One region of the Micromonospora sp. C28ISP2-4 genome, then DNA from elsewhere that is predicted to be linked to it. Evidence: riboswitches for the same ligand, from Rfam matches in the RefSeq annotation. Region 1 holds a riboswitch; the other holds the start of a gene.
What was found. A riboswitch is a leader RNA that binds a small molecule or an ion and turns the genes downstream of it on or off. The one in region 1 is predicted to bind thiamine pyrophosphate.
Positions count from the first base shown of each region.

Region 1 (15,208 bases):
CCGCGCGTCGGGCGTGCGCTCGCGCGTCGGCGCTTGTCCGCGCATCGAGGCACCCACGGCGTGCCACTCCCCGGCAGCGTTCACGCCGAGTGGAACACCGTGGGTGTCAAGCGGGCCTTGAGGCACCCATGGCGTTCCACTGGCGGCTGATTCTGACGGTGAGTGGAACGACATGGGTGTCTGCGAGCGGACCTGACGGCCGTGGTGTTTCGGGCGACCCGGCGGGCGGCGGGCACGGGTCGGTGGTGCGCCGCGGTGGCACGGCGTTCTGCCACGGCCTGGCGGACCAGGGCGACAGTGGCGTCGGGCCGGCGCAGCACGTCGTCGGCGGTGAACCGGAGCACGATCCATCCGGCCGAGCGGAGCGCGTTCAGGCGTGCCACGTCCCGCCGGAAGTGCGCCCGTTCGCGGTGGTGGTCGCCGTCGTACTCGACCGCGAGGCGCAGTGCCGGCCAGGCCAGGTCCACCCGGGCCACGAAGCGTCCGCCGGCGCGTACCTCGTGCTGGGCGGTGAGCGGGCCCAGGCCGGCGTCGAGCAGGAGCAGCCGCAGCCGCGTCTCCATCGGGGACTCGCTCAACGGCTCGGCCATCGCCAGCACCTCGCGCAACAGTGGAGCGCCCGGCCAGCCCGGCCGCTCGGCGGCATAGGCCCGCAGGACGGGCAGCTTCACGACCCGGCGGCGCAGCAGCGCGTCGACGGCGACCAGTGCCTCGACGAATGAACCCTGCCGGCCCAGGTCGAACGCGGTACGCAGCGGGGTGGTGACCGGAAACCCGCCGACGCGGGTGCGGTCCCGCTCCGGCAACGGCGACCGGAGCACCCGCAACCGTGGGTGCGGTCGCAGTCGAGCGGCGGTCGGCAGCAGCACCGTGACCGGAGCATCGCGGGTGAGCACGTCCGCGCCGAACAACCAGGCGGCGCTGCCTCCCGCCAGCACGGCACCCGGCGGCAGGCGCAACGCCACCGCCTCGCACCACATGCGATGGTCGTCGGCGCGGTATCCGTCCCGGTGCACGTACACGTCGGGGAGCAGGCGGATCCACGTCGGCCCGCGCAGCATCGTCCAGGTGAGCAGCCCTTCGGAGACGGCACGGCCGCCCCGGAACGGCAGGATCGCCAGCCGGCGCGGGACACGGGCGGGAACGGACATCCCGGCAGCGTGTCGCGACGGGACGGTCACCCGTTGCCCCGATCCGGCATGTGAACGGTTCCTGGAAAAAAGCTCACCCGGGCTTCCGTACGGGCGGGAGGCGTCGTACGGTAGGCCGCAAGTGACCCACGGGAGCCCGGTGCGGACCGGGCTGAGAGGGGGGCTGGGAGCCCCCGACCGTCGAACCTGATCCGGGTAATGCCGGCGCAGGGAGGAGCGTTGCCGTGCTGTCCCTGGGACGACTGCATCTCATCACCGACACCCGGCCGGGGCGTGACCCGCTCGCCGTGCTGCGTGCCGCCCTGCCAGTGGCGGGCGCCGAACTCGTCGTGCAGGTGCGTGTGGAGGACGACGCCACCGATCGGGAGGCGTACGAGCTGGCGTGCCGCGTGACCGAGGCGTGCCGGCCGTACGGGGCGCGGTGCCTGGTCAACGACCGGCTGCACGTGGCGCTCGCGGTGGACGCCGCCGGTGGCCACGTCGGCGCGGACGACCTGCCGGTGGCCGCCGCGCGCCGGGTGCTCGGCCCGGACGCCGTGCTCGGCGCTACCGCCCGCGAACCGGTGGGCGCCCGCGCGGCGGTGGACGCGGGTGCGACCTATCTGGGCGTCGGCCCGTGCCACGCCACCACCACCAAGGCCGGCCTGCCGGACCCGATCGGCCCCGACGGGGTACGCGCGGTCGCCGAGGCGGTGAACGTGCCGGTGATCGCGATCGGCGGGGTGACCGCCGCGAGTGTGCCGGCGTTGCGGGCCGCCGGGGCGTACGGGGTGGCGGTGGTCGGCGCGCTCAGCCTGGCCGTCGATCCCGCGCACGCCACCGCCGAGCTGCTGCGGGCGCTGACGTGTTAAGAGGGGGCCCTTCCTCTACCGGAGGCGTTAACAGGGGGCCCTTCCTTTCCGACGTGGCGGTGGTGGGGGGCGGGCCGGTGGGGTGGGCTGTCGCGTGGCGGTGCGCGCAGCGCGGACTGCGCGTGGTGGTGCACGACGACCGGCCCGGGTCGGGCGCGTCCTCGGTGGCCGCCGGGATGCTGTCGCCGGTCGCCGAGGCGTACTTCGGTGAGCACGAGCTGACCGCGCTGCTCGTCGAGTCCGCCGCCCGCTGGCCCGGCTTCGCCGCCGAGCTGGCCGGGGCGAGCGGCGTCGACGTCGGCCACCGCACCGAGGGCACGCTCGTCGTCGGGCTCACCGCCGACGACCTGGCCGAGGCGGGGCGGCTGTGGTCGTACCAACGGGGGTTGGGGCTGCCGATCACGCCGCTGCGCCCCTCGGAGCTGCGCGACCGCGAGCCGGCGCTGGCGCCGCGCGTGCGCGGTGGCGCGGTGGCGCCCGGCGACCACCAGGTCGATCCGCGGCGGCTGGTCGCCGCGCTGCGCACGGCCGCGGAGCGTGCCGGTGTCCAGCTGCGCCCGGCCCGCGTCGGCGCGCTGTCCGAGGTGGACGCGCGGGTCACAGTGGTCGCGGCCGGCTGCGGCGCGGCGGCGCTCACCGGCCTGCCGGTCCGCCCGGTGAAGGGCCAGGTGCTGCGGCTGCGCGCGCCCGGCGGCGGTCCGCCGGGCTTCCGGCACGTGATCCGGGGGTACGCGGACAGCGAGTCGGTCTACCTGGTGCCCCGGGACAGCGGTGAGGTCGTGGTCGGGGCGACGGTCGAGGAGCGCGCGGACACCGCTGTCACCGCCGTTGGCGTGCTGACACTGCTGCGCGCCGCCGCGGAGCTGGTGCCGGAACTCGTCGAGTACGAGCTGGTGGAGGCCGTCGCCGGGCTGCGCCCCGGTACGCCGGACAACGCGCCGATCATCGGGCCGCTGCCCGGGCGGCCGGGCGTGCTCGCCGCGACCGGGCACCACCGGCACGGCATCGTGCTCACCCCGGTCACCGCCGACCTGGTCACCGAGCTGATCGTCACCGGCGAGCCGGACCCCGCGCTCGCCCCCTTCACCCCGGACCGCTTCGGGAAGGAGCGCACGTGGAACTGATCGTCAACGGCACCGGCCGGACGCTGCCCGAGGGCGTCACAGTCGCCGAGGTGGTCCGCACCGTCACCGACCGGGAGCGCGGGCTCGCGGTCGCGGTGAACGGCGAGGTGGTGCCGCGCGGCGGCTGGTCGGCGAGCGTGCTGCGCGACGGCGATCGCGTCGAGGTGCTCAGTGCCACCCAGGGCGGGTGAGCGGATGTCCACACTGGAGATCGGCGGGGTCACGTTCGGCTCCCGGCTCGTCCTCGGCACCGGCGGCGCGGCCAACCTGCACGTGCTGGAGCAGGCGATCCGGGCCTCCGGCACCGAGCTGGTGACGCTGGCGCTGCGCCGGGTGGACACCACGCCCGGCGGTTCGGGCGGCCTGCTCGACCTGGTGGAGCGGTGCGGCGTACGGCTGCTGCCGAACACGGCCGGCTGCCGGACCGCCGTGGAGGCGGTGAAGACGGCGCACCTGGCCCGGGAGGCGTTCGACACCGACTGGGTGAAGCTGGAGGTGATCGGCGACGAGCGCACGCTGCTGCCCGACGGGGTGGAGCTGCTGCGCGCCGCCGAGGAGCTGGTGGCGGACGGGTTCACGGTGCTGCCGTACACCTCGGACGATCCGGTGCTGGCCCGGCGGCTGGCGGACGTGGGGTGCGCGGCGGTGATGCCGGCCGGGTCGCCGATCGGCTCCGGGCTGGGCATCGGCAACCCGCACCACATCCGGCTGATCCGGGCGGCTGTCGACGTGCCTGTGGTGCTCGACGCGGGCATCGGCACCGCCTCCGACGCGGCGCTCGCGATGGAGCTGGGCTGCGACGCGGTGCTGCTGGCGAGCGCCGTCACCCGGGCCGCCGACCCGGTGGCGATGGCCACCGCGATGCGGTACGCGGTCGAGGCCGGGCGCCTGGCGTACGGCGCGGGCCGGATAGCCCGCCGCTTCCACGCCCTGGCATCCACGCCGGATGAGGGACGGCCCGACCTGTGACCGCCGCTCGCGTTGCGGATCTTGGTACGGATGCGCCCTCCGAGGGGCGAGCGCGTACCAAGATCCAGGGCGGGCCGAGCGGCGTCGTGCTGCTGACCGATCGGCGGGTCGCTCGGGGGGCGCTCGTCGACGTGGTCGCGGGTGCCGTGGGTGGGGGAGTGCGGTGGGTGGTGCTGCGGGAGAAGGACCTGCCGCGCGCCGAGCGCCTCGCGCTCGCCGCCGACCTGCGCGCGATCCTCGCCGAGGCGGGCGGCACGCTGATCGTCGCCGGACCGGATCCGCTCGACGGGGACGCGGTGCACCTGCCCGCCGCCGGCCCGTACCCGCTGCCCGCCGTCGGACTGGTCGGCCGCTCCTGCCACGACACAGCCGAGCTGGCCCGGCTCACCACCGAGCACTACGCGACAGTGTCCCCGATCTACGAGACCCGCACGAAACCCGGCTACGGCCCGGCGTTACGGCCGACCGGACTCGCCGCGCTGGTGAAAGCCAGCCCGGTCCCGGTGCTCGCCCTCGGCGGCATCGAAACTCCGGACCAGGTCCACGCATGCGTCGAGGCGGGCGCCGCCGGAGTAGCAGTGCTGGGCGCGATCATGCGCGCGGACGACCCGAGAGAAACCGCCACCACGCTGGGCAGAGCCTTCCAGGAGGCGGCCACCCGTGTGGCACGCACCCACCCCGCGCGATCCGACGAAGGCCAGCCCTCCACCGCAACCACCGGAGAAGACCAGTGACGCCGAGAACAGTCCTCACGATCGCCGGCTCCGACTCCGGGGCAGGCGCCGGCATCCAGGCCGACCTCAAGACGTTCGCCGCACTCGGGGCGTACGGCACGAGCGTGCTCACCGCCGTCACCGCGCAGAGCACCAGGGGCGTGGACGCCGTCCTGCCGCTGCCCCCGCAGACAGTGCGCGACCAGATGGACAGCGTGCTCGGCGACTTCGACGTCCGGGCCGTCAAGAGCGGCATGCTCGGCACCCCGGCGGTCGCCGACGCGGTGGCCGAGGCGGCCCGGGCCGGGCGGCTGCCGCACCTGGTCGTCGACCCGGTGCTGGTCGCCACCAGCGGGCACCGGCTCGGCGTGGTGGAGGCGGTCGAGCGGCTGCTGCCGTACGCGGAGGTGGCGACGCCCAACTGCGCGGAGGCCGCGGCCCTCACCGGAAGCCCGGTCGGCACCGTGGAGGAGATGGTCGCGGCGGCCGAGGCGCTGGCGGCGCGCGGCCCGGCGTTCGTGGTGGTGACCGGCGGCGACGTGGACGCCGACGGCGAGTCGGTGGACGTGCTCGCCGGTGGCGGAACCACGCGCCTGCTGCGTGCGCCCCGGGTGGACACCCGGCACAACCACGGCACCGGCTGTTCGTTCTCGGCCGCCGTCGCGGTCCGGCTCGCCGCGGGCGACGCGGTGCCGGTCGCGGTGGCGGCCGCCAAGGAGTACGTCACCCGCGCGCTGACCGGCGCGCGGACCTGGGAGCTGGGCGCGGGACGCGGCCCGCTGGACCACTTCGGCTGGTCCGCATGAGCGACAGGGAGGCTGTCATGCAGGCACGTCGCAAGGTGTACGTGGAAGGGTCACGCCCGGACATCCGGGTGCCGTTCGCCGAGGTGCCGCTGACCGGGGACAACGCTCCGGTACGGCTCTACGACACCTCCGGTCCCGGCTCGGACCCGGAGGTGGGGCTGCCCGCGCTGCGCGGGCCGTGGATCGCCGAGCGCGGCGACGTCGCCCCGGTGCGCGGCGCCGGCACACCGCTGGCAGGCGTGGACGGGAAGCGGCCGACGCAGCTCGCGTACGCGCGGGCCGGGATCGTCACGCCGGAGATGGAGTTCGTGGCGATCCGCGAGTCGGTGGCGCCGGAGTTCGTGCGGGACGAGATCGCGGCCGGGCGAGCCGTGCTGCCGCTCAACGTCAACCACCCGGAGTGCGAGCCGGCCGTCATCGGCAAGGCGTTCCTGGTGAAGGTCAACGCCAACATCGGCACCTCGGCTGTCACCTCGTCGGTGGCCGAGGAGGTGGAGAAGCTGACCTGGGCGACCCGGTGGGGCGCGGACACCGTGATGGACCTGTCCACCGGCAAGCGCATACACGAGACCCGCGAGGCGATCGTGCGGAACGCGCCGGTGCCGATCGGCACGGTGCCGATCTACCAGGCGCTGGAGAAGGTCGGCGGCGACCCGGTGAAGTTGAACTGGGAGGTGTTCCGCGAGACCGTCATCGAGCAGGCGGAACAGGGCGTCGACTACATGACCGTGCACGCCGGGGTGCTGCTGCCGTACGTGCCGCTCGCCGTGGACCGGGTGACAGGCATCGTGTCCCGGGGCGGATCGATCATGGCGGCCTGGTGCCTGGCGCACCACGAGGAGAACTTCCTCTACACGAACTTCCGGGAGCTGTGTTCGCTGCTCGCGAAGTACGACGTCACGTTCTCCCTCGGTGACGGCCTGCGGCCCGGCTCGATCGCGGACGCCAACGACGAGGCGCAGTTCGCCGAGCTGCGCACGCTCGGCGAGCTGACGAAGATCGCCTGGGAGCACGACGTCCAGGTGATGATCGAGGGCCCCGGGCACGTGCCGATGCACAAGATCAAGGAGAACGTGGACCTCCAGCAGGAGTGGTGCCACGAAGCGCCGTTCTACACGCTCGGTCCGCTGACCACCGACATCGCGCCCGCGTACGACCACATCACCTCCGCGATCGGCGCGGCGATGATCGGCATGTTCGGCACCGCGATGCTCTGCTACGTCACCCCGAAGGAGCACCTCGGGCTGCCCGACCGCGACGACGTGAAGGCGGGCGTGATCGCGTACAAGATCGCCGCGCACGCGGCCGACCTGGCCAAGGGGCACCCCGGCGCGCAGGCGTGGGACGACGCGCTGTCCAAGGCCCGGTTCGAGTTCCGGTGGTCCGACCAGTTCAACCTGGCGCTCGACCCGGAGACCGCGCGGTCGTACCACGACGCGACGCTGCCCGCCGAGCCGGCGAAGACCGCGCACTTCTGCTCGATGTGCGGGCCGAAGTTCTGCTCCATGAAGATCACGCAGGAGCTGAAGGACTACGCGGCGCGGGGCATGCGCGGCAAGTCGGAGGAGTTCGTCGCCTCCGGGTCGCGGGTCTACCTGCCGCTGGCGTGAGCGGAGCCGGGGCGGGCCGTGCGTTCCGGCCCGCCCCGGGTGCTCGTTCAGTCGCGGTGGTGCCGTCCGGTACGCAGCGAGCGGGCGTCGTCGGCGTTGTCGTCCGAGGCGAGGCCGGCGACCCAGTCCACGTACTCGTCATCGCCGGCGGCAACGGGCTCGGCCGTACGGTCGGCCGGCTCCGGGCCGGCCTTGGCCCCCCGGTTGCGGCGGAACAGACCGCGCAGAGGCTTCGACTTCCCGGCGGGCGCGTCGGCGTCGTCCGGTTCGGCGTGGCGCCCGCGCCGGGAGTCCGTCTCCGTCTCCGCCGAGACGGCCTCCGGCAGCGCGGCACCGGCCTCGGTGGGGACGGCCGCCTCCGGCTCCGGCCGGGCGACCGGCGCTGCGGTCCCCGCCTCCGGCCGGGACAGCGGCCCGGCGGGACGCGCGTTGGTCGCGAGGGCGTCCCAACCGGTGCTCGCGCCCGGCTCGGGCAGACCCCGGTGGCGGGGACGCGGCGCCGGTTCGGCCGGGACGTTCGACTCCGCGCCGTCCCGGGCCGGTGCGTCCGGTTCGGTGGTGGCGCGGTGCGGGCGGGCAGCCGGGGTGATCGGCCAGGCCGGGCGTACCTCGCCCGGCGCGCCTGTGACGTCCTCGAACATCGGGAACCGGGGCCGGGGCGACGGGGTGGGCGCCGGGTCGTCGAAGAAGAAGTTGCGTCCGGTACGCCCGGTCGGTGCGACCTCGTTCGAGCCAGCGGGGGAAGCCGGGCTGCCGAGGGAACCGGCCTGCGTGCCGGGGTCCGTGTGGCCCGGCGCCGAGGCGGGGCTCGCGTCGTCCCGGGCCGGGTTGGCGGACTGTGGGATCGGCGTGGTGTCCGGGGCCGGTCCGGTCCGCCCGCTCGCCGTCGGTGCGGCGTCGGTCTGCCCACTTGGCGTCGTCGGTGCGGTATCGGCCGGGCCGGATCCGGGGGCGGCCGGGCCGGTGGCGCGCGGTGCGGCCTTCGGGGTGCGGGCACGCCGGGAGCGGGTGGAGCGGCCCGTCGCGCCGGTGTCTCCGGCTGCTTCGGTTGGGAGCGCCGCGGTGGTGTCGCTGTCCGCGTCGGCCGTGACCGGTCCGACGTTCGTACGCGGGCCGGGAACGTGGCTCTCGGCGGTGTCGCCGGTGGCCGGTGACGTGCCCTCCGAGGTGGGGCCCGCACCGGCGCTCGGGGAGGTGGCGTCCGCGGCGGGGCGTGCGGCGGGTGGCGCCGGTCCGTCGGTCGTGGCGCCGGACCGACTGGCCCGGGTACGGCGCGGCCGGGTCACCCGTGGCGTGGTCGTCGGCGCTTCTGCTTCCGGGGCCGGTGCCGCTGCGGCATCGCCCGTCCCGGCTCCCGAGCCGGTGACCGAGGCGGCGGCGGAGACGACCTCGCTGTCGGCCGGGGTGACTGTCGGCCGCACGGACGCGCCGTCGCCGGGCCCGGAACCGGTAGCGGCCGGGTCGAGACTGGTAGCACTTTCCGTGGTGGCCGCCTCACCGGTGCTGTCCGGGCGCGCCGTGCCCGGACCCGGGTCCGGGTCGGGGCGGCCCGCGGCGAGGACGTCGATGGCCGAGGTACGGCGCCCCGGGGGCAGCAGGCCCGGCATGGGCTGGCCGTGGGTTGTCGTTTCGATGGTGGCCGGACGGTCGCCCGCCGGCTGATCGGCGGTGGACGGCCCCGCGACGGCCGGCTGATCGGCGGCGGGAAGATCGGTACCGCCCGGTGCCGATGTCGTGGCCGAGCCGCCGGGCTCCGGCCAGTTCCAGTGCGCCGGCGCGGCGGCGCCGCTCGTCACCGGCGGCGCGGGCGGGGCGGCCGGGACGCCCGGAGTGGACGAGTGCGGCAGCGGCGCGAGGATGTCGGTGGCCTCGACGGCGTCGGGATCACCGGCGGTGACCGGTCGGGGCAGCACAGTGGTGGCGGTCGAGCCGAGCGCACCGGCGATCACGGCGATCAGCGCGCCGTAGTAGGGCGCGACCTGATAGCGGTCGGTCGCCGAGCCGGGACCGGCGGTCAGGTAGGCGAACGCGACGAGCACCGGGCCGGCCGCCCCGGCCGCGCCGCCGACCAGCGGCGGCCATCCGGCCCGGCGGGCGAGTACGCCGACCGCCCCGCCGGCCAGCAGGGCGAGCACCGGCAGCAGCAGCATGGACAGGCGTTGCGCCGCCTCCGGATCGAGCCAGGAGGGTTCGAGGACGCCGAGCCGTACCGTGGCGAGCGGGCGGCTGGAGACGATCGTGGGTGCGACGGAGAGCAGCGCCAGCAGCCAGACGATCCCGGCGGTGATCGCCACGCCCCAGCCGAACGGCGGCTTGAGCAGTACGGCGATCGCGGCGCCCGCTCCGACCACCGCGCCGAGGGCGGCGCAGATGCCGGCGGCCCAGACCGGGTCGACGGATCCGCCCAGCTCGGCCGCGCGGGCCGGTTGCATGCACAGCGGGGCGACCACCATCGCGCCGAGCGCGCTGACGCCGGCGACGGAGAGCAGTTCGGTGGTGCCGCCCTGATCGTCGTCGCGGCGGGCGAAGCGCTCGGTGAGGACGGCTCCGGCGACCGTGGCGACAGCGGCGAACCAGCCGACCCAGACGAGCTGGGCGGGCCACCGGTTGACCGAGACGTCCACGAACGCGCCGTCGAGGCGTACGACTCCGAAGCCGTACGCGATGCCCAACTGGCCGGCCCCGGCCAGCACGCTCACGCCGAGCGCGGTGAGCAGCAGCCTGCCCCACGTCCGAAAGGCCATGTCGGGCACGTTACGGCCCGGTGCCCCCGATCGCCACCTTGCCGCCGCGCGGCGCGGCGAACCTGCCGGTGCGGCTACTTCAGCTCGACCAGGCGCGCGAGGTAGGTGGTGTCGCCGACGTTGGTGAGCATGTGCACCGCGCCCGGGTCGCGGTAGACCACGCCGCCGGTCGGCTCGTCGGCGTCGATCGTGGCGCCGTCGATCGTCTGCACCACGTTCTTGGCGCCCTGGATCGCCACCACCAGGTACGGGTGGTCGTGGCGGTGCAGCGGCTGCCGCTCACCCGGCTCCAGCCGGATGTGCCAGACGCGTACGCGGTCGTTCTCGTACACGATCTCCTGGCCCACCGGGCCGAGTTCGAGGTCGGCGGAGAGTTCGGTCATCGCGGTCCGTCCAGTTGGGGGAGCACCTCGGCGGCGATGAGCTCCACGTGGTCGAGGTCGTCGAAGTCGATCAGGCGCAGGTGCACCCGGGTGGCCCCGATCGCGGCGAACTCGCCGATCCGCTCGACGAGCTGGGCGGGGGAGCCGACCACCGGGTCCTCCGGCGGCAGCGCGCTCGTGACGTGCAGCGGCGCGGCCCGGCGCTGCGCCTCGGCGTCGGTGCGACCGATCGCCACCACGATGCCGGCGGAGAGCGTCAGCGGCGCGCGGCCGGAGGCGTCCCGCCCGGCGCGGTCGCACGCCTCCCGCACCCGCTCGTACGCGGCGGCGGTCTCGGCCACGCTCTTGAACGGCATGTTGAACTCGTCGGCGTAGCGGGCGGCCAGGTCGGGGGTGCGCTTCGGTCCCCGGCCGCCGACGATCACCGGCGGGCCGGGCTGCTGCACCGGCTTGGGCAGCGCGGGCGCGTCGACCAGCCGGTAGTGCTCACCGGTGAAGCTGTACGTCTCGTCGGACGGCGTGCGCCACAGCCCGGTGACGATCTCCAGTTGCTCGGCGAGCCGGTCGAAGCGCTCGCTCACCGGCGGGAACGGGATCCCGTACGCGGTGTGCTCGCGCTCGTACCATCCGGCGCCGATGCCCAGCTCGACCCGGCCGCCGCTCATCCGGTCGACCTGGGCGACCATGACCGCCAGCGGCCCGGGGAGCCGGAACGTGGCGGACGTGACCAGCGTGCCGAGCCGGATCCGGGAGGTCTCCCGGGCCAGCGCGGCGAGCGTCAGCCAGGCGTCGGTGGGGCCGGGCAGCGCCGGCTCGTCCCCCATGGCCCGGTAGTGGTCGGCCCGGAAGAAGCCCTCGAAGCCGGTCTCCTCGACCAGCCGGGCGAACCGGAGCTGGTCGTCGTAGTCCGCTCCGCGGTGGGGTTCGGTGAACACCGAGACCCGCATGGTCACCGCCCTCCCACGGGTACGCCCGGGCCGTCCCGTTCCATGAGCAGTTCGTGCAGCTCGGCGCTGATCCGCGCGACGTCGGCGAGGTGTTCGTGGCGGCCCAGGGTGCGGGGCCGGGGGACGTTCACCTCGACCACCTGGCGGATCCGGCCGGGGCGCGGGCTGAGCACGACGACCCGGTCGGCGAGCAGCACCGCCTCGTCGATCGAGTGGGTGACGAAGACGATCGTCGCCTTCGTCTCCATGTGCACCCGCTGGAGTTCGCCGGAGAGTTCCTCACGGGTGAGCGCGTCGAGCGCGGAGAACGGCTCGTCCATGAGCATCACCCGGGGCGAGCCGATCAGCGACCGGCACAGCGACACGCGCTGCTGCATGCCGCCGGACAACTCGTGCGGGAGGCGCTTCTCGAAGCCGCCCAGCCCGGCCATCTCCAGCAGCTTGCGGGCCCGGTCGCGGTGCTCGGCACGGCGCCAGCCGAAGATCTCCACCGGCAGCAGCACGTTGTCCAGCACGGAGCGCCAGGGCAGCAACGCCGGCCGCTGGAACAGCATCGCCACGTCGCGGCGGGGTTTCGTGATCGGCGTGCCGCCGACCGTGATCTCGCCGCCGGTGACCGGCAGCAGGCCGGCGATCATGCGCAGCAGCGTGGACTTGCCGCAGCCGGATCGGCCGAGGACGGCGACGAACTCGCCTTCGGCGACGTCGAGGTCGATGCCGCGCAACGCCTCCACCCGCCCCGAACGGCCGTCGAAGGTGCGGGACACCCCGGACAGTCGGATCATCTCCCGCCGGCTCCCTTCCACGTCGTCCCCAATGCGAGCCGGGCTAGCGTAGCGGACGGTGCTTATAGCACTGTCCGGGGTGGACGTCAGTCCGCTTTCCGTCACGCAACTTCGTTTCCGTTCCGCAACCGGGACGGCGGCGGCAGGTCATCTGCCTTCTCGTACGCTGTTGCGCGCGAAGAGTCCCCTGACGACGGTCCAGTCGGCCGAACCCACGTGCCGACCCCGTCGGACCCACGACCCGACCGGAGAAGAAGTCCTGGTCGGAAAGGACATGGTGCACTGATGAGAAGGCTGACCCGTACGGTCGCCGCCGCGGCTCTGGCCACCGCCCTCGCCCTGGTGGGCGGCTGCAGCAGCGACTCGGAGAAGTCCGAGAGCGGCGGCGGCAACGGCGCGGCGCTGGAGAAGGTGACGTACCTCACCTCGTTCGGCAACTTCGGGCGTGACTCCTACGCCTGGGTGGCGAAGGACAAGGGCTTCTTCAAGGAGGCCGGTTTCGACGTCGACATCAAGCCCGGTCAGGGCACCGGCTCCGTGATCCAGACCATCACCGGTGGCCAGGCCGACTTCGGCCCGATCGACCTGACCGGTGGCATCCTCCAGCTCGGCAACGGCCAGGCGAAGGACTTCGTGGCGGTGGCCGCGATCCAGCAGCGCACCATGGCCGCCATCGTCACGGTCGAGGGCAAGAACATCGCCACCCCGAAGGACCTCGAGGGCAAGAAGCTCGCCGACACCCCGACGTCCGTCGTGCGTAACCTCTTCCCGACGTACGCCCGGCTCGCCGGCATCGACGGCAGCAAGGTGACCTGGGTCAACGGCGAGGCGCAGGGCCTCATCGGCATGCTCGGCTCGGGCACCGTGGACGGCATCGGCCAGTTCGTCGTCGGCCAGCCGACGGTGGAGACGGTGACCAAGAAGAAGCCGGTCATCCTGCCGTACAGCAACGTGATGCAGGACCTCTACGGCAACGCGCTGATCACGTCCTCGAAGATCGCCAAGGAGAAGCCGGAGATGGTGAAGAAGTTCACCGCCGCGCTGCTCAAGGGCCTGGAGTACTCGCTCGCCAACCCGGACGAGGCAGCCGAGATCCTGAAGAAGAACGTGCCGGCCGCCGTCCCGGCCGCGGCCTCCGCCGAGCTTCAGCTGATGGCCGCGTACGTCCGGTCGAGCAACTCCGGCACCGCGATCGGCACGCTGGACAGCGGCCGGGTGGCCAAGAGCATCGCGCTGCTCCAGGGCGCCGGTGCGCTCAAGCAGAACCTGACCCCGGACCAGATCATCGACTTCGACCTCGCGCCGAAGGCCTGACCGGCCCGCTCGGGCCAACGGGGGTGCGACCCGCCGGACACCCCGGTGGGCGCACCCCCTTCGCGTGCCGCCGGTCACGTCGGCCGGCGCAGAGAGGAGACACACGTTGACACAGTCGACCGAGGCCCGGCCGGAGGCACCGCCGCGTCCGGCGGTCCGGCGCGGGATCGCCGTACGCCCGGCGGCGGTCGGGTTGCCGGCGCTGGGCCTGGTGATCGCGGTGGCGGCCTGGTGGCTGGTCACCTCGGGCCTGAACCTGGTGCACCCGGCCGCGCTGCCTCCGCCGCAGGCGGTGGGGAAGTCCCTGGCCGGCACCACCGACGTGCTGCTGCCCGCGCTGGGCATCACGACCTGGATGACCCTGTTCGGCTTCCTGCTCTCGTCGGTGGCCGGGGTGCTGATCGGGATGGCGCTGGCCGCCTCCCGGCGGGTGGAGCGGATGTTCGCGCCGTTGCTGGTGGCGGTGAACGCGGTCCCGAAGATCGCGTTCGGGCCGCTGCTGGTGGTGGCCGTGGGCTGGGGGCAGAAACCCATCCTGACCATGGTGTTCCTGCTCTGCTTCTTCCCGATCGTGCTCTCCACCGCGACCGGGCTGACCACGACCCCGGCGGATCTGGCGGAGCTGGGCCGGTCGCTCAACGCCTCGTGGTGGCAGTCGTTCCGCAAGGTGCGCTTCCCGGCGGCGCTGCCGCAGATCTTCGTCGGGCTCAAGGTGGCGATGCCGCTGGCCGCGATCGGCGCGGTGATCGGGGAGTTCTACTCCGACCGCCCGGGCCTGGGTTACCAGATCCTCCAGTACAACGGCGTCGGCGACACCGCGACCGCCTGGGCGGCGATCGTGCTGGTGGCGCTCATGAGCATCGTGCTCTACGCCGTGCTGAGCCTGATCGAGCGCCTTGCCCTGCCCTGGGTGCGGGCCACCACCTCAGCCCGCTGAGAGCCCCGACAAGAGAACCCGACGTCGACCGAACACCCGGAGGAAAGCTCAACCCACGGGCGGCGGCCGACCAGGACAGTGTGGGCCCCGGCGCAACCGGCGGAGGGATCAAGCCTGACCGCCCGGAGCCGGTTGTGCCGGGGCCCACACCCACAGCGAGAACCGATCAGCCAGCGAGCCGCCAGCGACCACCACGAGCCACCAGCGTCGTCAACGCCTGCGGCATCAACCCGGAGTGGTTGTCCGGCGTCATCCGGATCGGGCCGGACAGCCCGTCGAGCTGCGAGGTCTCCAGCACGTCGCGCAGCGCCTCCCGGTCGACCTTGCCCGGCTCGCCGCCCGCCCGCTGCTCGGCGTCGGCGATCAACTGGACCGCGTCGGCCGCGAACGAGGAGAAGCCGTTGTAGCCGCCGAACCGGGCGGTGTAGTCCTGGAACCACTGCCGCCGCGCGGCCTTCGCCGGGGTGGTGGCGATGACGTCGTCGATCACCATGGTCTGGGTGAAGATCAGCGTCGCCTCGTCCGTGGAGCGGGCCGACGGGCCCAGGAAGAGGTCACCGGCGGCCGTGGCGTCGAAGAACAGCGACCCGCGGAACTTGCTCTGCCGGGCGGTGGTGGCGGCGAGCATCGCCTGCTCCGGCGTGGTCCACAGGACCAGTGCCTGCGGCTTGCCGGCGATCAGGTCGTTGATCTGCGTGCCGACCTCGGTGTCGGTGACCCGCACCGACTCGTTGCCGACCAGCTTGACCGGGGTCTTGCTCAGTTCGCGGCGCAGGGCGGCGAGCCCTTCCTGGCCGTAGCCCTCGGCGCTGTGCAGCAACGCCACCTTGCGGATGTTGCGCCGGTCCAGTTCGCCGGCGAGCGCGGCGGCGCT
Region 1 covers NZ_JAUMKG010000002.1:597,724-612,931, reverse strand. Annotated here, with positions in the region: gene Q3W68_RS11590 (DUF559 domain-containing protein) at 81-1,151, opposite strand; TPP riboswitch at 1,270-1,381, shown strand; gene thiE (thiamine phosphate synthase) at 1,376-2,002, shown strand; gene thiO (glycine oxidase ThiO) at 1,996-3,126, shown strand; gene thiS (sulfur carrier protein ThiS) at 3,117-3,317, shown strand; gene Q3W68_RS11570 (thiazole synthase) at 3,322-4,095, shown strand; gene Q3W68_RS11565 (thiamine phosphate synthase) at 4,158-4,829, shown strand; gene thiD (bifunctional hydroxymethylpyrimidine kinase/phosphomethylpyrimidine kinase) at 4,826-5,614, shown strand; gene thiC (phosphomethylpyrimidine synthase ThiC) at 5,632-7,224, shown strand; gene Q3W68_RS11550 (hypothetical protein) at 7,272-9,968, opposite strand; gene Q3W68_RS11545 (cupin) at 10,043-10,351, opposite strand; gene Q3W68_RS11540 (LLM class F420-dependent oxidoreductase) at 10,348-11,298, opposite strand; gene Q3W68_RS11535 (ABC transporter ATP-binding protein) at 11,301-12,083, opposite strand; gene Q3W68_RS11530 (ABC transporter substrate-binding protein) at 12,369-13,397, shown strand; gene Q3W68_RS11525 (ABC transporter permease) at 13,564-14,334, shown strand; gene Q3W68_RS11520 (ABC transporter substrate-binding protein) at 14,501-15,208, opposite strand, start outside.

Region 2 (15,208 bases), on a different contig from region 1:
CCCCGATCTGCGCCGTCGCCTGCTCTGCCATGCGTACCGCCACCTCTCGTCCGTGCTGCCGTCCTGCGACCGTATCGCGGTCGTCGGGGGAGCGGGCGGGGACGTCGACAGGGCGTGACCGGCGGGTGGCCGTGCGTCCGTCGCGTGTCCTCGCGGTTCTTCCGGTAATTCGGATGCGCGGCGTGCCGGTGGCGCGATAGCGTTGCCGCATGCGTAAGTGACGCCCCACCTCCGAGCCCGGTCCACCGCCGCCAGTGCCGTGGACCCGTCCTGCTCCGGGCGTCCGCATCCCTTCCCCACCGCCGTCGGTTGCGGTGTCTGTCGTGATCGGAACGCACCGGAGCCCTCGCTCGGCGCGTCCCGGTCGGCGCGCCCGCACGACAGGAGGCCCGCGAATGCCCGCGAAGCGCAATCCGAAGAAGTCCCGCAAGCAGTCCGCTCCGCAGGTGGCCCCGCGGAAGCTCGACGCGCTCTCCGTGGCGCCGCCCGCGGTGGTGCTGCCGGCAGACCCGGTGCTGCCGACGGAGCCGGTGCTGCCGGCGGACCCGGTGCCGTCGACCGTGCCGCCGGAGATCCCGGTCCTGCCCGGCGGCTCTTCGACGCCGCCCAGGTCCGGCCCGCCTGCCGGGCGGCAGGCCCGGCTGACCGGGCGCAGCCAGCGCGCCGGCCAGACCCGGTTCTACGCCTTCCGCCGCAGCTGACCGCCAAGGAGTGAGCCCGCCCGCCGATGACGGCAGGGCGGGCTCACGGTGGGTGGGACAGGATCAGCAGGTGCCGATCCCGTTCCGGGCGGTGCAGTCGCAGCGCCGGATCCCGTTCACGCAGCGGCAGTACAGGTAGTAGGGCTTCCCGGACCGGCAGTCGCAGTAGGCGCCCCAGCCCGGCGTGCACGCTGCCGCGGCAGCGGCAGTGGTCTTCGGGACGACCAGGTTGAGCACCCGGTCGCCCAGTGATTCGATCAGTCGGATCATCGGTTCCTCCTTAATCGAGGTTCATCCCGCCGACAGGCGGGACGTAGTGCACCCCGGCTTTGCGGGCCGCCCGGACCAGCCGGTCCCGGTCGTCGGACACCGGGAGGTTGCCGACGCCGATGTTCTCCGCCGCGCTCAGGTCGTAGGCCATGTAGTCCTGGAAGACCGCACCGATCCGGCGGCGGAGTTCCACCACGTCGAGGTCGCGCAGGTCGACACCGTCCCAGAGGATCGCCCCCCGGCTCGGGTCGTAGAAGCGGCAGAGCAGCTTGACGATGGTGCTCTTGCCCGCCCCGTTGAGCCCGACCAGCCCCAACGCCTGTCCCGCCGGCAGGTGCAGGTCGACGCCGCGCAGCACCCAGGGCAGCTCGTCGCTGTAGCGGAACCAGACGTCCCGCAGTTCGATGCCACGGCGCAGCGGCCGCACAGGTGCCGGGTCGACGGCGGGTGGCAGATCAACCGGGCCGGTGGCGATCACCGTGAAGTGGTCGAACAGCAGCAGTTGCTCGTGCCCGTTGGCGATGGCACGCACCAGCGCGTTGAGCCCGGTCTGCACGCCTGCCAGTGCGGCGATCACAATCGAGACGTCGCCGACGGTCAGCTCGCCGGCGTACGCCGCCCGGACCGCCCAGAGCAGCCCGGCTCCGCCGACCACCGCCGCCAGCACCCCCAGCCCGCCCTGGATGAACAGCTCCCGCCGGTCGACCCGGCGCAACGCCCGGTTGGCCCGGCGTCGCTCACGCAACATCCGCCCGCGCAGGAAGTCCTCCAGGCCGAACAGCCGGATCTCCTTCGCCGCCTGCACGTCCTGGAGCAGGTCCCGGTAGAAGATCTCGGTGCGTTCCCACGGGCCGACCTGCCACTGCACCCTGGCCCGGCGTCGGGCGAGCGCCAGCTCCGCCAGGAACACGGGTGCGGCGGCCAGCAGGACCAGTCCGGTGAGGACGGGACTGAGCAGGGCGAGCGATCCGACGAAGCCGCCGACCAGCAGCACACCGCGTACCAGGCCGAAGGCCGCCTCCACCAGTTGGACCGGCATGGCCGCGGCGTCCTGGGCCAGCCGCAGCCGGTCCAGGAAGGTCGGGTCCTCCAGCCGCGCCAGTCCGACCTGGCGCCCGACCGAGCGGTAGAGCTCGTCGTCGGCGACGAGAGCGATGTTCCGTCCGATCTCGCCGGTCAGGTAGGCGCCGAGCTGCGGCAGCAGAGCGGTGCCGAGCCCGGCGGCGGCCAGACCGGCGCCGGCGGCGAGAACGGTGGCCCGGTCCGCGCCGCTGCCGACCGCGTCCAGCACGACCTTGAGCAGCCAGGCGGTGACGATCGGCAGTACCCCGCTCGCCAACGTGACCAGGCCGTAGGCGGTCGTGGCCAGGGGTGCCCCGCGTCGGACGAGGCGGGCACCCATGACGGCGGCGGCCAGCAGCGGCCACCGCCGGTCGGCGGTCGTGCGAGGTGATCTGCTCGGCGTCTCCTCAGGCGATCCGGCCCGTGGGCCGGCGGCGTCGGCGTCGCCGGGTGGACTCATCCGGCCACGGGTGCCGAGAGGTCTTCGATCAGGGAGCCGCTGGCGACGACGACGCCGGATTCGTCGATCAGGCTGATCGCCGGGAAGCCCTGCACCCCGAAGGCGGTGCAGAGCGGCCCTCCGTCGGACTCGACGACGACCCGGGCCACCGGGCTCAGCGCGGCGACGTACTCACCTGCGGCGGCGCGATCGCTCACCACGACCCCGACGACGCGGTCCCGGCCGCCCGGATGCTCGGCCGCGTACCGGATGAACTGCGGCATCCGCTCCCGGCAGGGGGTGCAGTCGGGGGAGAAGAACGCGACGAGGGTGGGTCCGGCCAGCCCGTCCCGGGTGACTGTCACGCCGTCCTCGGTGACTGCCTGGAACGGCTGGACCGCGCTCCCGGCCCCCAGCATGATCCCGTCGCTGTGCCCGTGCCCGTGCCCGGCCTCGAGCGCGGTGAGTCGTACGGTGTGCTCGCGGAGCCGCCTGATCACCCCCAGGGCGAGGACCAGGTTCAGCAGGCCGATGATGCCGACGACGATGACGGCAGCGGCGAGATACGCCATCGGTTGCTCCTTCGTGCTTGTCGGAGTGCTCGGCTACCTCGGGGTCACCGGTCCACCGGCACGTCCGCGGTCGCCGTCGGGCCGGGCCGGCTGGGTGACGAAGAGGTCGGTGATGTCGTCGAACCACACGAAGAGCAGTCCGCTCACCGCACCGGCCACCGCGGCCACGGCGACGCCTGCCGGGGCCACCTCGCCGGTGGCGCCTGCGGCTGCCACTCCCACCGCCGCGGCGGCGATCAGGAGGCCGTTGCGGAGCAGGTGTCGCCGCCCGAGTGGTGCGCCAGTCGCACCGAAGCAGCGGCAGGCGACCCGTTGCCGGCGACTCAGCGTGATGATGATCCCGCTGCTGAAGGCGACCAGGAGCAGGGCCGCGAGCACGTGGCCGAGCCGGCGGGTCGGCGGCACCAGCAGCAGGACCGGGACGGCGGCTTCGGCCAGGCCGACCACACCGGCCACGGCGGGTACGAGCCGCGCCGGCACGACCCGCATGGCGGCGAGTGAGGCGACGAACTCGCGCCAGGACACGCGGCTGTGGACCTTGCCGTAGGTCGCGGCCAGGAAGACCACGCCGATCAGGCAACGCAACGCGATGTCCAGGTGCTCAAGCACCGAGCCAGGCTAACAATATCGACCACGATCACGAAAGGAGATCGTCGATCTCGTGTCCCGGCGGGCGGGGTCAGCCGATCAGTGGGCGGAAGGTGCCGAGCAGCACGCTGACGGTCAGCGCCGCGCCGGCCGTCAGCGCCGCTCCGATGATCAACAGCGCGTCGGCGAGGACGAAGCGCTGAGGGCGGGCGACAGTACGCGGGGTGCCCGCGTCGAAGCCCCGCGCGTCCATCGCCACCGCCAGCCGGGTACCCCGCCGGATCGCGCCCACCAGCAGCGTGAACGCGGTGGACGCGAACAGCCGCAGCTTGGCCAGCGGGTTGCGGCCGGCGTCCACGCCCCGGGCCCGCCGCGCCATGCTGATCATCCGCCACTCCTGTTCCAGTAGCGGCACCATCCGGAATGCGGCCAGCGCCCCGATGGCGAACCGGGCCGGTGCCTTCGCGTTCTGGATCAGGGCGTCGGCCAGGTCGGTCGGGTCGGTGGTGGCGAACACGATGACGCCGGGCAGTGCCACCGCGAGCATGCGCAGGACCAGCCCGAGCGCGGTGACCAGCACGCCCTGGGTGACCAGCACCGGGCCGGCCTCCACCAGCACCGGACCGGAGCGGTCGGCGGCGAAGAGCACGAGCGTGACGAGGATGCCGACGGCGCCGGCCAGCAGCGGCCAGGCGCGCCGCGCCAGCACCCGGTAGCGCACGCCGAACAGCGGTAGCACCGCCAGTTCGACGGCGATCGCGATGGCCGGTGCGACCGGGTCCAGCGTCGCGACCAGCACCAGCGTGAACACCATCGTGGCGGCCAGCTTCGCCACCGGGTTGCGCCGGGCCAGCGGAGCACCGGGCGTGGCGACCGGTTCGAGGTCGATCACGGCGCACGCCCGGCAGCCGGACCGTCGTCGCCCGAGCGCCCGGCAGCCGGACCATCGCCGGCCGAGGGTCGCCCGTCGGGGTCCGACGGGGACCGGCGCAGGGTGAGCGTCCGGTCGGCCAGCGCGGCGACGAAGTCCTCGTCGTGGGTCACCGCGACCACGCCGTGCCCGGCGTCGCGCAGCTCGGCGAGCAGGTCGACCAGCTCCAGCCAGGTCCGCCGGTCCTGGCCGAACGTGGGCTCGTCGCAGATCAGCAGGCGTGGCGCGGTGGCCAGGGCCGTCGCCACGCTCAGCCGCCGCGCCTCCCCACCCGAGAGGGTGTACGGATTGGCGCCGGCCAGCTCGTCCAACCGCAACCGGTGCAGCAAGTCGTCGACTGTGGCGGTCACCGCCGACTCTGGCCGGCCGGTGCGGCGCGGGCCGAGCGCCAGCTCGTCGCGGACCGTGGCGGTGACGAACTGGTGCTCCGGATCCTGGAACACCGAACCGATCCGGCGCACCAGGGCGGGTGCCCGCCAGCGGTGCGGGGGAGTACGCGCGTCCCGCCCAGCCAGTTCGGCGGACGCGGTGACCGTGCCCGTTCCGGGTCGTAGCAGGCCGCCCAGGAGCAGCGCCAGTGTGGACTTGCCGGCGCCGTTCGGGCCGAGGACGGCGAGCGCCTCGCCGGCACGTACCCGAAGATCGGTGGGGTCGAGCCGGGGTGGGAGGCCGAGCCGGTCGGCGGTGAGCAGCACGTCGCCGGGCGGCGCGGTGGCGTGCCGGTGCGGCACGGTGCGGCCCGGCACCCAGACCCCGGCGGCGGTCAGCGCGTCGCCGTGCGCGGCGAAGACCGTCTCGGGCGGCCCGTCGGCGCGGACGCCGCCGCCGGGTTCCAGCACCACGACCCGGTCGACCAGCGGCAGCGCCTCGGTGACCCGGTGCTCGACCAGGATCATCGTGGTGTCCGGGTCGAGCGCGTTCGCGACGGCCCGGCGGATCAGGGTGGCGCCGGCCGGGTCGAGGTTGGCGGTGGGCTCGTCGAGCAGCAGCAGTCCGGGGCGCAGCGCGAGCGTGCCGGCCAGCGCCAGCCGCTGCTGCTCGCCGCCGCTGAGCGCGGCGGTCGGGCGGTCCCGGGGGTACGGGAAGCCGACCCGGCCCAGCGCCTCGTCGACGCGGGGCCAGATCTCCCCGGCGGGTACGCCACGGTTCTCCAGCCCGAACGCCACGTCGTCGCCGGAGCGGGCCATCACGAGCTGGGTCTCCGGATCCTGGAAGACGATGCCGACGCGCTCGCGGGCCTTGCGCGGGTCCAGCCCGTCGATCTCGACGGTGCCCTCCTGCTCGCCGGAGTCCTCCGGCAGCAGCCCGGCCAGCGCCGCCAGCAGCGTGCTCTTGCCGGCCCCCGAGGGCCCGAGCAGCAGCACCCGCTCCCCGCTCTCCACCCGCAGATCCACTCCACGCAGAGCCCAGCGCCGGCGCCCCCCGTGCCGCCACCCGAACCCCCGCAGCACCACAGCGCTCACCGCCCACCACCCCCTCTCCCGGCCCAGCCTGCGTGATCAAGGAGTTCGCGTCCGGAAAACCGTGCCCGGCGGACGCAAACTCCTTGATCACCGGGCGGGGGGTGAGGCCTCAGACCAAGGCTCGGTCGCGGCCGGCGGGGAAGCGGTCCAGGACGCCGGTGTTCGCGAGCGCGCGGGTGAGGACGTGGGCGCCGAAGCCGGCGACGATCGTGGCGCTGACGATCGTGATCAGCGCGTACGGGAGGCGGTAGGAGGCGAAGTCGTACGCCTTGTTCCAGTAGACGAAGTCGAAGATCGCCGCGCCGAGGCCGGTCAGCGCGCCGGCCAGCACCGCCACCGGCAGCTTGAACGAGCGGTAGCGGAAGGCGGCGAACGCCAGCTCGGCGCCGATGCCCTGCATGAGGCCCTGGAGGATCACGATGCCCGCCCACTGGCTGCCGAGCAGGGCGGAGATGATCGCGGCCACCGTCTCGCAGTACAGCGCCGCCCCCGGCTTACGGATGATCAAGCCGGCGAGCACCGCCGGGATCAGCCACACGCCGTAGAGCACGGCCTGTGCCGGCGGGAAGAACGCGAACGCCGCGTCGGTGGCGCTCCAGAGCAGGCCCCAGGCCCAGAACACGACGCCGAAGGCGACGGCGATGACCGAGGCGACGACGATGTCGACGGTACGCCAGCGGTTGCTGTCGGTGTGGTTCACGGTTGGCTCCCAGTTCGTCGAGGTGAACCAGGAGAAGACGCACGCCGCGCCCGGTGGTCACCGGACGGCGACGCGGCTGGAGGTCGACCGAACTCCCTGCGCTGGCATTACCCAGATCAGGTTCGAGGGTCTGCGGGCACCGGCCCGCACTCTCAGCGCTGTGCGCTCCCCTGTCGGATGTGAAGTTGTCTCGTCGCAGACGCTAGCACCGACCACGGGCCCCGGCCCAGCAGGGCGAGTGTCGGTATGGTGGCGATCATGCTGGTGGATGCGCGGGGACTGACGTTCGAGGTACGCGCCGGCGGCCCCGAGGGCGGTGATCCCGTCCTGCTGCTGCACGGCTTCCCGCAGCACTCCGGCGAGTGGGACGCGGTGACGCCCGCCCTGCACGCCGCCGGGCTGCGCACGTACGCGCTCGACCAGCGCGGCTACTCGCCCGGCGCGCGTCCGGCGGACGTCGGGGCGTACCGGATCCCGGAGCTGGTGGCCGACGCGGCCGCCGTGCTGGACGCGCTCGGGGTGACCCGCGCGCACGTGGTGGGCCACGACTGGGGCGCGATCGTGGCGTGGGGCCTGGCGGCGGCGCACCCGGAGCCGGTCCGGACGCTGACCGCGGTGTCGGTGCCGCACCCGGCCGCCATGGGCCACGCGCTCGCCACCGACCCCCGGCAGAAGGTCAAGTCCGCCTACATCGCGTTGTTCCGCAAGCCCGGTACGGCGGAAAAGGTGCTGCTGGCGTGGCACGGCGCCGCGCTGCGCAAGCTGCTCGGCGGAGTGGGCGGCGCCGACGCGGTGGCCCGGTACGCCGAGCCGATGCGCGAGCCGGGGGCGTTGACGGCGGCGCTGAACTGGTACCGCGCGATGACCGGTACGGACATGAAGGCGGTCGCCCCGGTCGGGGTGCCCACCACGTTCGTCTGGAGCGACAAGGACGTGGCGATCGGCCGGACGGCCGCGCAGGCGTGCGCAGCGCACGTCACGGGTGACTACCGGTTCGTGGTGCTGCCCGGGGTCAGCCACTGGATCCCGGACGAGGCGCCCGGCCCGCTGGCCGAGGCGATCCTCGCCCGGTGCGCAGGAACGGAGGAGGCATGACGGTGAGCGCCGACGCCTACCTGGCGGTGGTGACGGAGACGATCGGCCCGAAGCTGGAACGCGACCCGGCGGTGGCGCACCGCCTCTACGAGCTGGCGCCGATCCGGCCGCAGGACGTGTTCGTGCTGGCCTCGAACTCGGGCGTGAACGGGGCGATGGTCGAGTTCGCGTCCGTCGTGAAGGAACGCGGGCACGGCCTGGTGGCGATCACCTCGGCGCAGCACTCGGCCCGGATGACGTCGCGGCACCCGTCCGGCCGCAAGCTCGCCGACTTCGCCGACGTGGTGCTGGACAACGGCGCCCCGTACGGCGACGCCACGCTGCCGCTACCCGGCGGCGGCGCGGTCGGCGCGGTCTCCTCGATCACCGCGGCGCTGCTCGCCCAGCAGATCGTCGCCGAGGTGGTGGCCCGGCTGGTCGCGGCGGGGCAGCGCCCGCCGGTCTACCTGTCCGCGAACATCACCGGCGGGGACGAGCACAACGCCGAGCTGGAGGCCCGGTACGCGGGCCGCATCCGCCGCGGTTCCTGAACCGGTTTCGTGATCATCCGTACGGGGCACAGGCCGTCCTGCCGGTGGGCGTTCACCCGCCGGCCGTGCCGTCTCACGGGAGGTCCGCGAGTGTCGAAGGAATCCGAGAAGCAGCGCTGGCAGCGCAACTTCGCCGATCTGTTGCAGGAGCTGCGGGTCGCGCAGACCGGCGTGCAGATCCTGTTCGCCTTCCTGCTGACGCTGCCGTTCAGCAACGGATTCGGGCGGACCACCGAGTTCCAGCGCGACATCTACATCCTGGCGCTGCTGACCGCCGCCGCGTCCGCCGCAATGATCATTTCTCCGGTCGCGTTCCACCGGGCGCTGTTCCGCCAGGGCCGTAAGCCGGAGCTGGTCCGGTTCGCCCACCGGATGGCCACCGGCGGCCTGTTCTTCATGCTGATCGCGATGGTCAGCTCGGTCCTGCTGGTCACCGACTTCGTGCTGGACCGGCCGATCGCGTTCCTGCTCAGCGCACTCACCGGCCTCTGGTTCCTGCTCTTCTGGGCGATCCTGCCGTTCAGCCGGCGCAACTGGGGTGAGGACGACATCGACGACGAGGACGACAACCCGCAGTCCCTCACCGACTGACGGTCCGCCAAATCGGGCGTGCACGCGGCGCTACCCCTGGGTAACACCCGGGGGTAGCGTCGTTTTCGTCGAGCGCGTCGACGCAGCCGGACCGACGAGGAGGCAGCCGTGACCACGACACAGAACAGCCGGCCCGAGTCACCCGACGGCGCGGGGCCGCTGCCCACCGAGGCGGGCCAGGTCTCCGAGAAGGAGGCCCGCCAGGTCGCCGAGGCGGCCCGCGAGTCGGCCTGGGACCGGCCCAGCTTCGGCAAGGAACTGTTCCTCGGCCGGTTCCGGCTCGACCTGATCGACCCGTGGCCCCGCCCCGACCCGGCCGAGGTGGCCCGTGCCGACGAGTTCCTCGGCGCGCTGCGCGCGTACCTGACATCCGAGGTGGACGGTGCGGCGATCGAGCGGGACGCGCGCATCCCCGACGAGGTGTTCCACGGCCTGGCCGGGCTCGGCACGTTCGGCATGAAGATCGACCGGAAGTACGGCGGGCTCGGACTGAGCAACCTGCACTACTGCCGGGCGCTGATGCTCGTCGGCTCGGTGAACCCGGCGGTCAGCGCGTTGCTCTCCGCGCACCAGTCGATCGGCGTGCCGCAGCCGCTGAAGATGTTCGGCACGCCCGAGCAGAAGGAACGGTTCCTGCCCCGGCTCGCTGCCGGTGAGGTCTCCGCCTTCCTGCTCACCGAGCCGGACGTCGGCTCCGACCCGGCCCGGCTCGCCACCACCGCCGAGCCGACGGCGGACGGCACCGGCTACCGGCTCAACGGGGTGAAGCTCTGGGCCACGAACGGCACGCTCGCCACGCTGCTGGTGGTGATGGCCCGGGTGCCGGCCGCCGAGGGGCGGCGTGGCGGCATCACCGCGTTCGTGGTGGAGGGCGACAGCGACGGCATCACAGTGGAGCGGCGCAACTCCTTCGTCGGGCTGCGCGGCCTGGAGAACAGCCTCACCCGGTTCCACGACGTCTTCGTGCCGAAGGAGAACGTGATCGGCGGCGAGGGCAAGGGCCTCAAGATTGCCCTGACCACGCTGAACACCGGCCGGCTCTCGCTGCCCGCCATGTGCGTCGGCGCCGGCAAGTGGGCGCTCAACGTGGCTCGCGAGTGGGCTGCGGACCGGGTCCAGTGGGGCCGCCCGGTGGGCGAGCACGAGGCGGTGGCGAAGAAGCTGTCATTCATCGCCGCCACCACGTACGGCATGGAGTCGATGCTCGACCTGTCCTGCATGCTCGCCGACGACGACCGCAACGACATCCGGATCGAGGCGGCGCTGGTCAAGCTCTACGCCAGCGAGATGGCCTGGCGGATCGCCGACGAGCTGATCCAGATCCGCGGTGGCCGCGGCTACGAGACGGCCGACTCGCTGGCCGCCCGGGGGGAACGGCCGGCCGCCGTCGAGCAGCTCCTGCGCGACCTGCGGATCAACCGGATCTTCGAGGGCTCCACCGAGATCATGCACCTGCTGATCGCCCGCGAGGCGGTCGACGCGCACCTGTCCGTGGCGGGCGACATCATCGACCCCGACGCCGGGCTGGGCCGCAAGGCCAGGGCGGGCGCGCGAGCCGGCGCCTTCTACGCGAAGTGGCTGCCCACGCTCGCCGTCGGCAAGGGGCAGACGCCCGGGGCGTACCAGGAGTTCGGGCCACTGGCCGGGCACCTGCGCCACGTCGAGCGGACCTCCCGCAAGCTGGCCCGGTCGACCTTCTACGCGATGTCCCGGTGGCAGGGGAAGATGGAGCGCAAGCAGGCGTTCCTCGGCCGGGTGGTGGACATCGGCGCGGAGCTGTTCGCGATGAGCGCGGTCTGCGTCCGGGCCTACGCCGAACGGGACGATCACCCGGAGAACGTCGAGCTGGCCGACCTGTTCTGCCGGCAGGCCCGGCTGCGTGTCGACGAGCTGTTCACCGGTCTGTGGTCGAACACCGACTCGGTCGACGTGGCCGCCGCCAAGCGCATCGTCGCCGGCCGGTACGCCTCGGTGGAGGACGGCGTCGTCACCCCGGCCGCCGACCTGCCGTGGGTGGCCCGCTGGGAACCGGGGCCGTCGGCCGAGCAGGACGTCCGCCGTCGCATCCCGCCCGCCGGCTGACCGTACCGCCCCGGCGGTCGCCCCACCCGGACGACCGCCGGTGGGTCAGCGCGCGATCGCCCAGGCGAGGACGCCGGCCAGGATCAGGCCGTTGAGACCGGCCAGCACCAGGTACGCCGACGGCGGGATCTTGCGGCCCTTGCGGAGAAAACTCACAAGCACGCCCGCGTACCCCAGCAGCAGCACGGCGACGACGATCAGGAAGTACAGCACCGGCACACCTTACCGGCCGCCGCGCAGCCCCAGTTCACGCAGCTCCAGCGCGGCGAGCGCGTCGACTGTCGCGTCGTCGCCGCGCCGCCACGCCTCGGCGACGTCGGGCGCGATCCGGGTCAGCTTCGACAGCGGCTGACCGGCCAGCGCGCGCAGCGCCAGCAGGTCCCGGCCGGCCGGCACGCCGGCCAGCGCCTTCGCCGCGCCGGCCCGGCGCATCCAGCGCAGGCGCAGCGGCAGCCAGCCGAACAGCACCAGGCCGAGCGGGAACACCAGCACCGCGACGGTCAGCCCGAGCGCCAGCTGCCCGACCAGCTCCTGCTGGTCGCGGCCCGCCTCGGCGACCGAGCGGGCGGCGTCGGCGGCGCGGGTGAACGGCGCGGTCAGCTCGTCGCCGACGATCGGCACCCGGCCGACCTTGCCGCCGGCGTCGGCCAGGTTGTCGGCGAGACCACCGCCGGCCCCCTCCAGCTTCTGCCCGGGTACGGCGAGCTTCTCGACCACGTCGTGCAGCCACAGCGCGAAGCGGATCGCCGCGTACACCCAGACGACCACGAGCAGGTCGGTGAGGAACTGGCGGACGGCGGTGGGAAAACGGTCGGCGTAGATCTTCACGCCGGACAGCGTCCCACGGCGGGGGCGCGTCGGCACCTGGCCGATTTCCCGCTCAGTGCGACCCTTCGCCGGCGTGACTGACGGCGTCCGCCACGATGTGCGCGACGTGGTCGTCGACCAGGGCGTACGCGATCTCCCGGCCGCGCCGCGACCCGCGCACCACCCCGGCGCCCCGCAGCACCCGCAGGTGCTGGGAGACCAGCGGCTGAGGGGCACCGAGCTTCTCGACCAGCTCGTGCACGCAGCGTTCGCCCTCGGCCAGCTCGCTCACGATCGCGAGCCGGATCGGGGCCGAGAGCGCGCGCAGCAGGTCACCCGCACCCTCGAAGGCGTCGTACCCGTTCGTGCCGGTCACCCTGTAACGGTAACCAATCCCAGCTGCGCCGGCGGGTAGGGCCTCACCGCAGCAGCACCTCGTGCTCGGCCGGCTCGGACGGCGGCGTGACCCGGTCGGCCCGTACCCGCCGCCGCAGCGCCCGCACACCGGCCGCCGCGAGCGCGACCAGCAGGAACGAGCCGATCGCCACGAGCACCACCGACGCACCGGGCGCGGTGTCGGCGGTGGCGGCCACCCAGACCCCGGCGCCGGCGGCGAACAGGCCCAGCGCCATGGCCGCCGTCATGGTCGACCGGAAACCCCGGGTCACCTGCTGCGCGGCGGCCACCGGCACCACCATCAGCGCGCTGATCAGCAGCACCCCGACCGCCCGCATGGCGATGGTCACGGTGACCGCGGTGCCGACCGCGATGAGCAGGTTCAGCGCCCGTACCGGCAGGCCGGACACCCGGGCGTACTCCTCGTCGTGGCACACCGCGAACAGCGCCGGGCGCAGCACCAGCATCGTCACCAGCAGCACCACGCCGAGCACCCCGATGGTGATCAGGTCGGCCCGGGAGGTGGTGGTCAGCGATCCGAACAGGTACGCGTTGAGCGACCCGCTGCTGGCGTCGGAGAGCCCGACCAGCATCACGCCGCCGGCGATGCCGCCGTAGAACAGCAACGCCAGCGCCAGGTCACCGGAGGTGCGCCCGTACGCGCGGACCAGCTCGATCGCGATCGCGCCGAGCGTCGCGGCGATCACCGCCACCAGCACGGGGGAGCGGTTGAGCAGCAGTCCCGCACCGACACCGGTGAGCGCCACGTGCCCGAGCCCGTCGCCGATCAACGCCAGCCGGCGCTGCACCAGGTAGATGCCGAGCGCCGGCGCGGCCAGCCCGATGATCAGCGCGCCGACCAGGGCGCGGAGCATGAAGTCGTACTGGAAGAGGTCCATCTCAGATGCCTGTCCAGAGCCGGGCGGGCTCCTCGTCGCAGTGCGGGTGCACGTGCTCGTGGTCCGGGTCGGCGTGGTGGCCGGCCGGTTCGGGCACCGCGCCGTCGTGGGCGATCCCGCCCTGGTGCACCACCACGGCCCGGCTGATCAGCGGGCGCAGCGGACCCAGCTCGTGCGCGACGAGCAGCACAGTGCCCCCGCCGTCGCGGAACGTGCGCAGCGCCCCGGCGAACGCCTCCTGGCTGGCCGCGTCCACCCCGGCGGTCGGCTCGTCGAGCACCAGCAGCTCCGGCCCGCCGGCCAGCGCGCGGGCGATCAGGGTGCGCTGCTGCTGGCCGCCGGAGAGTGTGGACACCGGGTCACCGGCCCGGTCGGCGAGCCCGACCGCCTCCAGTGCCGCCGCCACCGCCTCCCGGTCCGCCCGGCCCGCGGGCCGCAGTACGCCCCGGCGGGCCAGCCGCCCGGACGCCACCACCTCGCGCACCGTGGCGGGCACTCCGCTGCCCGCGCCGAGCCGCTGCGGCACGTACCCGATGCGGTGCCACTGCCGGAAGCGGCGCTGCGGCGTCCCGAACAGGGCGACCGACCCGGCGCCGACCGGCACCAGGCCGAGCGCGGCGCGCACGAGCGTCGACTTGCCGGAGCCGTTGGCGCCGAGCACGGCGACGACTTCGGAAGCGGTCACTGTCAACGAGACGTCACGCAGCACCGGGCGGCCGTCGTAGCCGACCGTGGCGTGCGCGATCTCGATCACGGGTGGGGTCATGAACAGTCCAGAGCGGTTCGCAGGGTCTGCAGGTTGGCGCGCATCGCGGAGAGGTAGTCGCCGTCGGCGGGCGGGCCCTCCAGCGGGTCCAGGACCGCCGTCTTCGCCCCGACCTCACGCGCGATGGTCTCGGCGACCTTCGGGCTGACCAGCGTCTCGAAGAAGATCGTGCCGGCCTGGTGCTCCCGGGCCTCCTCGGCGACCTCGGCGAGGCGCTTCGGGGACGGCTCGGACTCCGGGGTGAGCCCGCTGATGCCGATCTGCTCCAGCCGGTAGCGCTCGGTCAGATAGCCGAACGCGGTGTGGCTGGTCACGATCTCCCGGCGCTGGCAGGTGCGCAGGCCGTCGGCGTACTCGGTGTCCAGCTTCGTCAGCTCCGTGCGCAGCGCGGCGGCGCGGGCGGTGTAGTCGGCGGCGTGGTCCGGGTCGGCCTTGCCGAGCCGCTCGGCGAGCTTGTCGCCGATGGTGGCCAGCCGGGTCGGGTCGAGCCAGACGTGCGGGTCCTTGCCGCCGCCCTCCTCGGCGTGCCCGGCCTCGCCCTCGTGGTCGTGGCCACCGGCGGCCGCGTCCAGCAGCGGCGTCACGCCCGCCACGTCGAACGCGCGGTCGCCGCCGTTCTGTTCCACCGCCTCGTCCACCGCCGGTTGGAAGCCGCTGAGGTAGACGACCACGCCGGCGTCGACGATCTGGCCGACCTGCCGCGGGTTGAGTTCCAGGTCGTGCGGCTCGGCGCCGGGCTTGGTCAGGTTGCTGACCGCCACGGTGTCGCCGCCGATGCGCTCGGCCAGGAACTGGAGCGGGTAGAACGCGGCCACCACGTCGACCCTGCCCGGCTCGCTCGCGGCGCCCGAGCCGTCGGCGCAGGCGGTCAGGCCGGCGGCGGCGAGCAGGGCGGTGGTCGCGGCGGTCAGGATGCGGCGCGGTGCACGAACGGTCATGGGCTCAACTGTCCGCGACAACGAAAACTATTGTCAAAAACGCATGATTGCATGTCAGCGCAGGTCAGCTCTGCTTCGTCAGGTCAGCCGACCATGAGCTTCGCCAGCGCCACCGCGATCAACAAGGTCAACATCACCAGCCGGAGCATCCGGGTCGCCGGGGCCTGCACCTGCCAGGTGACTGACATCAGCCAGACCAGCCCGCCGGCCAGCACGAGCAGCAGGACGCCGCCCGCCGGGCCGGGCGCGAAGAGGCCGACAAGCACCACTGCCAGCGCGGCCAGGAACACCGCCGTCGGGTTGAGCCGTGCCAACCGGGACAGCACGGGACTCTGCGTACGCTGCATGCCACAAACTCTACGAGGAGGAACGCCGTGC
Region 2 covers NZ_JAUMKG010000009.1:47,922-63,129, reverse strand. Annotated here, with positions in the region: gene gndA (NADP-dependent phosphogluconate dehydrogenase) at 1-31, opposite strand, end outside; gene Q3W68_RS27020 (hypothetical protein) at 396-701, shown strand; gene Q3W68_RS27015 (hypothetical protein) at 765-971, opposite strand; gene Q3W68_RS27010 (ABC transporter ATP-binding protein) at 982-2,493, opposite strand; gene Q3W68_RS27005 (TlpA disulfide reductase family protein) at 2,490-3,044, opposite strand; gene Q3W68_RS27000 (MauE/DoxX family redox-associated membrane protein) at 3,078-3,653, opposite strand; gene Q3W68_RS26995 (energy-coupling factor transporter transmembrane protein EcfT) at 3,724-4,524, opposite strand; gene Q3W68_RS26990 (ABC transporter ATP-binding protein) at 4,521-6,026, opposite strand; gene Q3W68_RS26985 (ECF transporter S component) at 6,136-6,726, opposite strand; TPP riboswitch at 6,802-6,908, opposite strand; gene Q3W68_RS26980 (alpha/beta fold hydrolase) at 6,985-7,821, shown strand; partial or broken gene Q3W68_RS26975 (sugar isomerase domain-containing protein) at 7,863-8,351, shown strand; gene Q3W68_RS26970 (DUF6328 family protein) at 8,442-8,942, shown strand; gene Q3W68_RS26965 (acyl-CoA dehydrogenase family protein) at 9,051-11,024, shown strand; gene Q3W68_RS26960 (hypothetical protein) at 11,070-11,237, opposite strand; gene Q3W68_RS26955 (hypothetical protein) at 11,247-11,852, opposite strand; gene Q3W68_RS26950 (metalloregulator ArsR/SmtB family transcription factor) at 11,905-12,207, opposite strand; gene Q3W68_RS26945 (metal ABC transporter permease) at 12,251-13,126, opposite strand; gene Q3W68_RS26940 (metal ABC transporter ATP-binding protein) at 13,128-13,892, opposite strand; gene Q3W68_RS26935 (metal ABC transporter substrate-binding protein) at 13,889-14,830, opposite strand; gene Q3W68_RS26930 (DUF6703 family protein) at 14,914-15,177, opposite strand; gene Q3W68_RS26925 (antibiotic biosynthesis monooxygenase) at 15,205-15,208, shown strand, end outside.
Region 2: it holds a riboswitch for thiamine pyrophosphate, as region 1 does, so the genes downstream of both, Q3W68_RS26985 (ECF transporter S component) here and thiE (thiamine phosphate synthase) in region 1, are expected to answer to the same signal.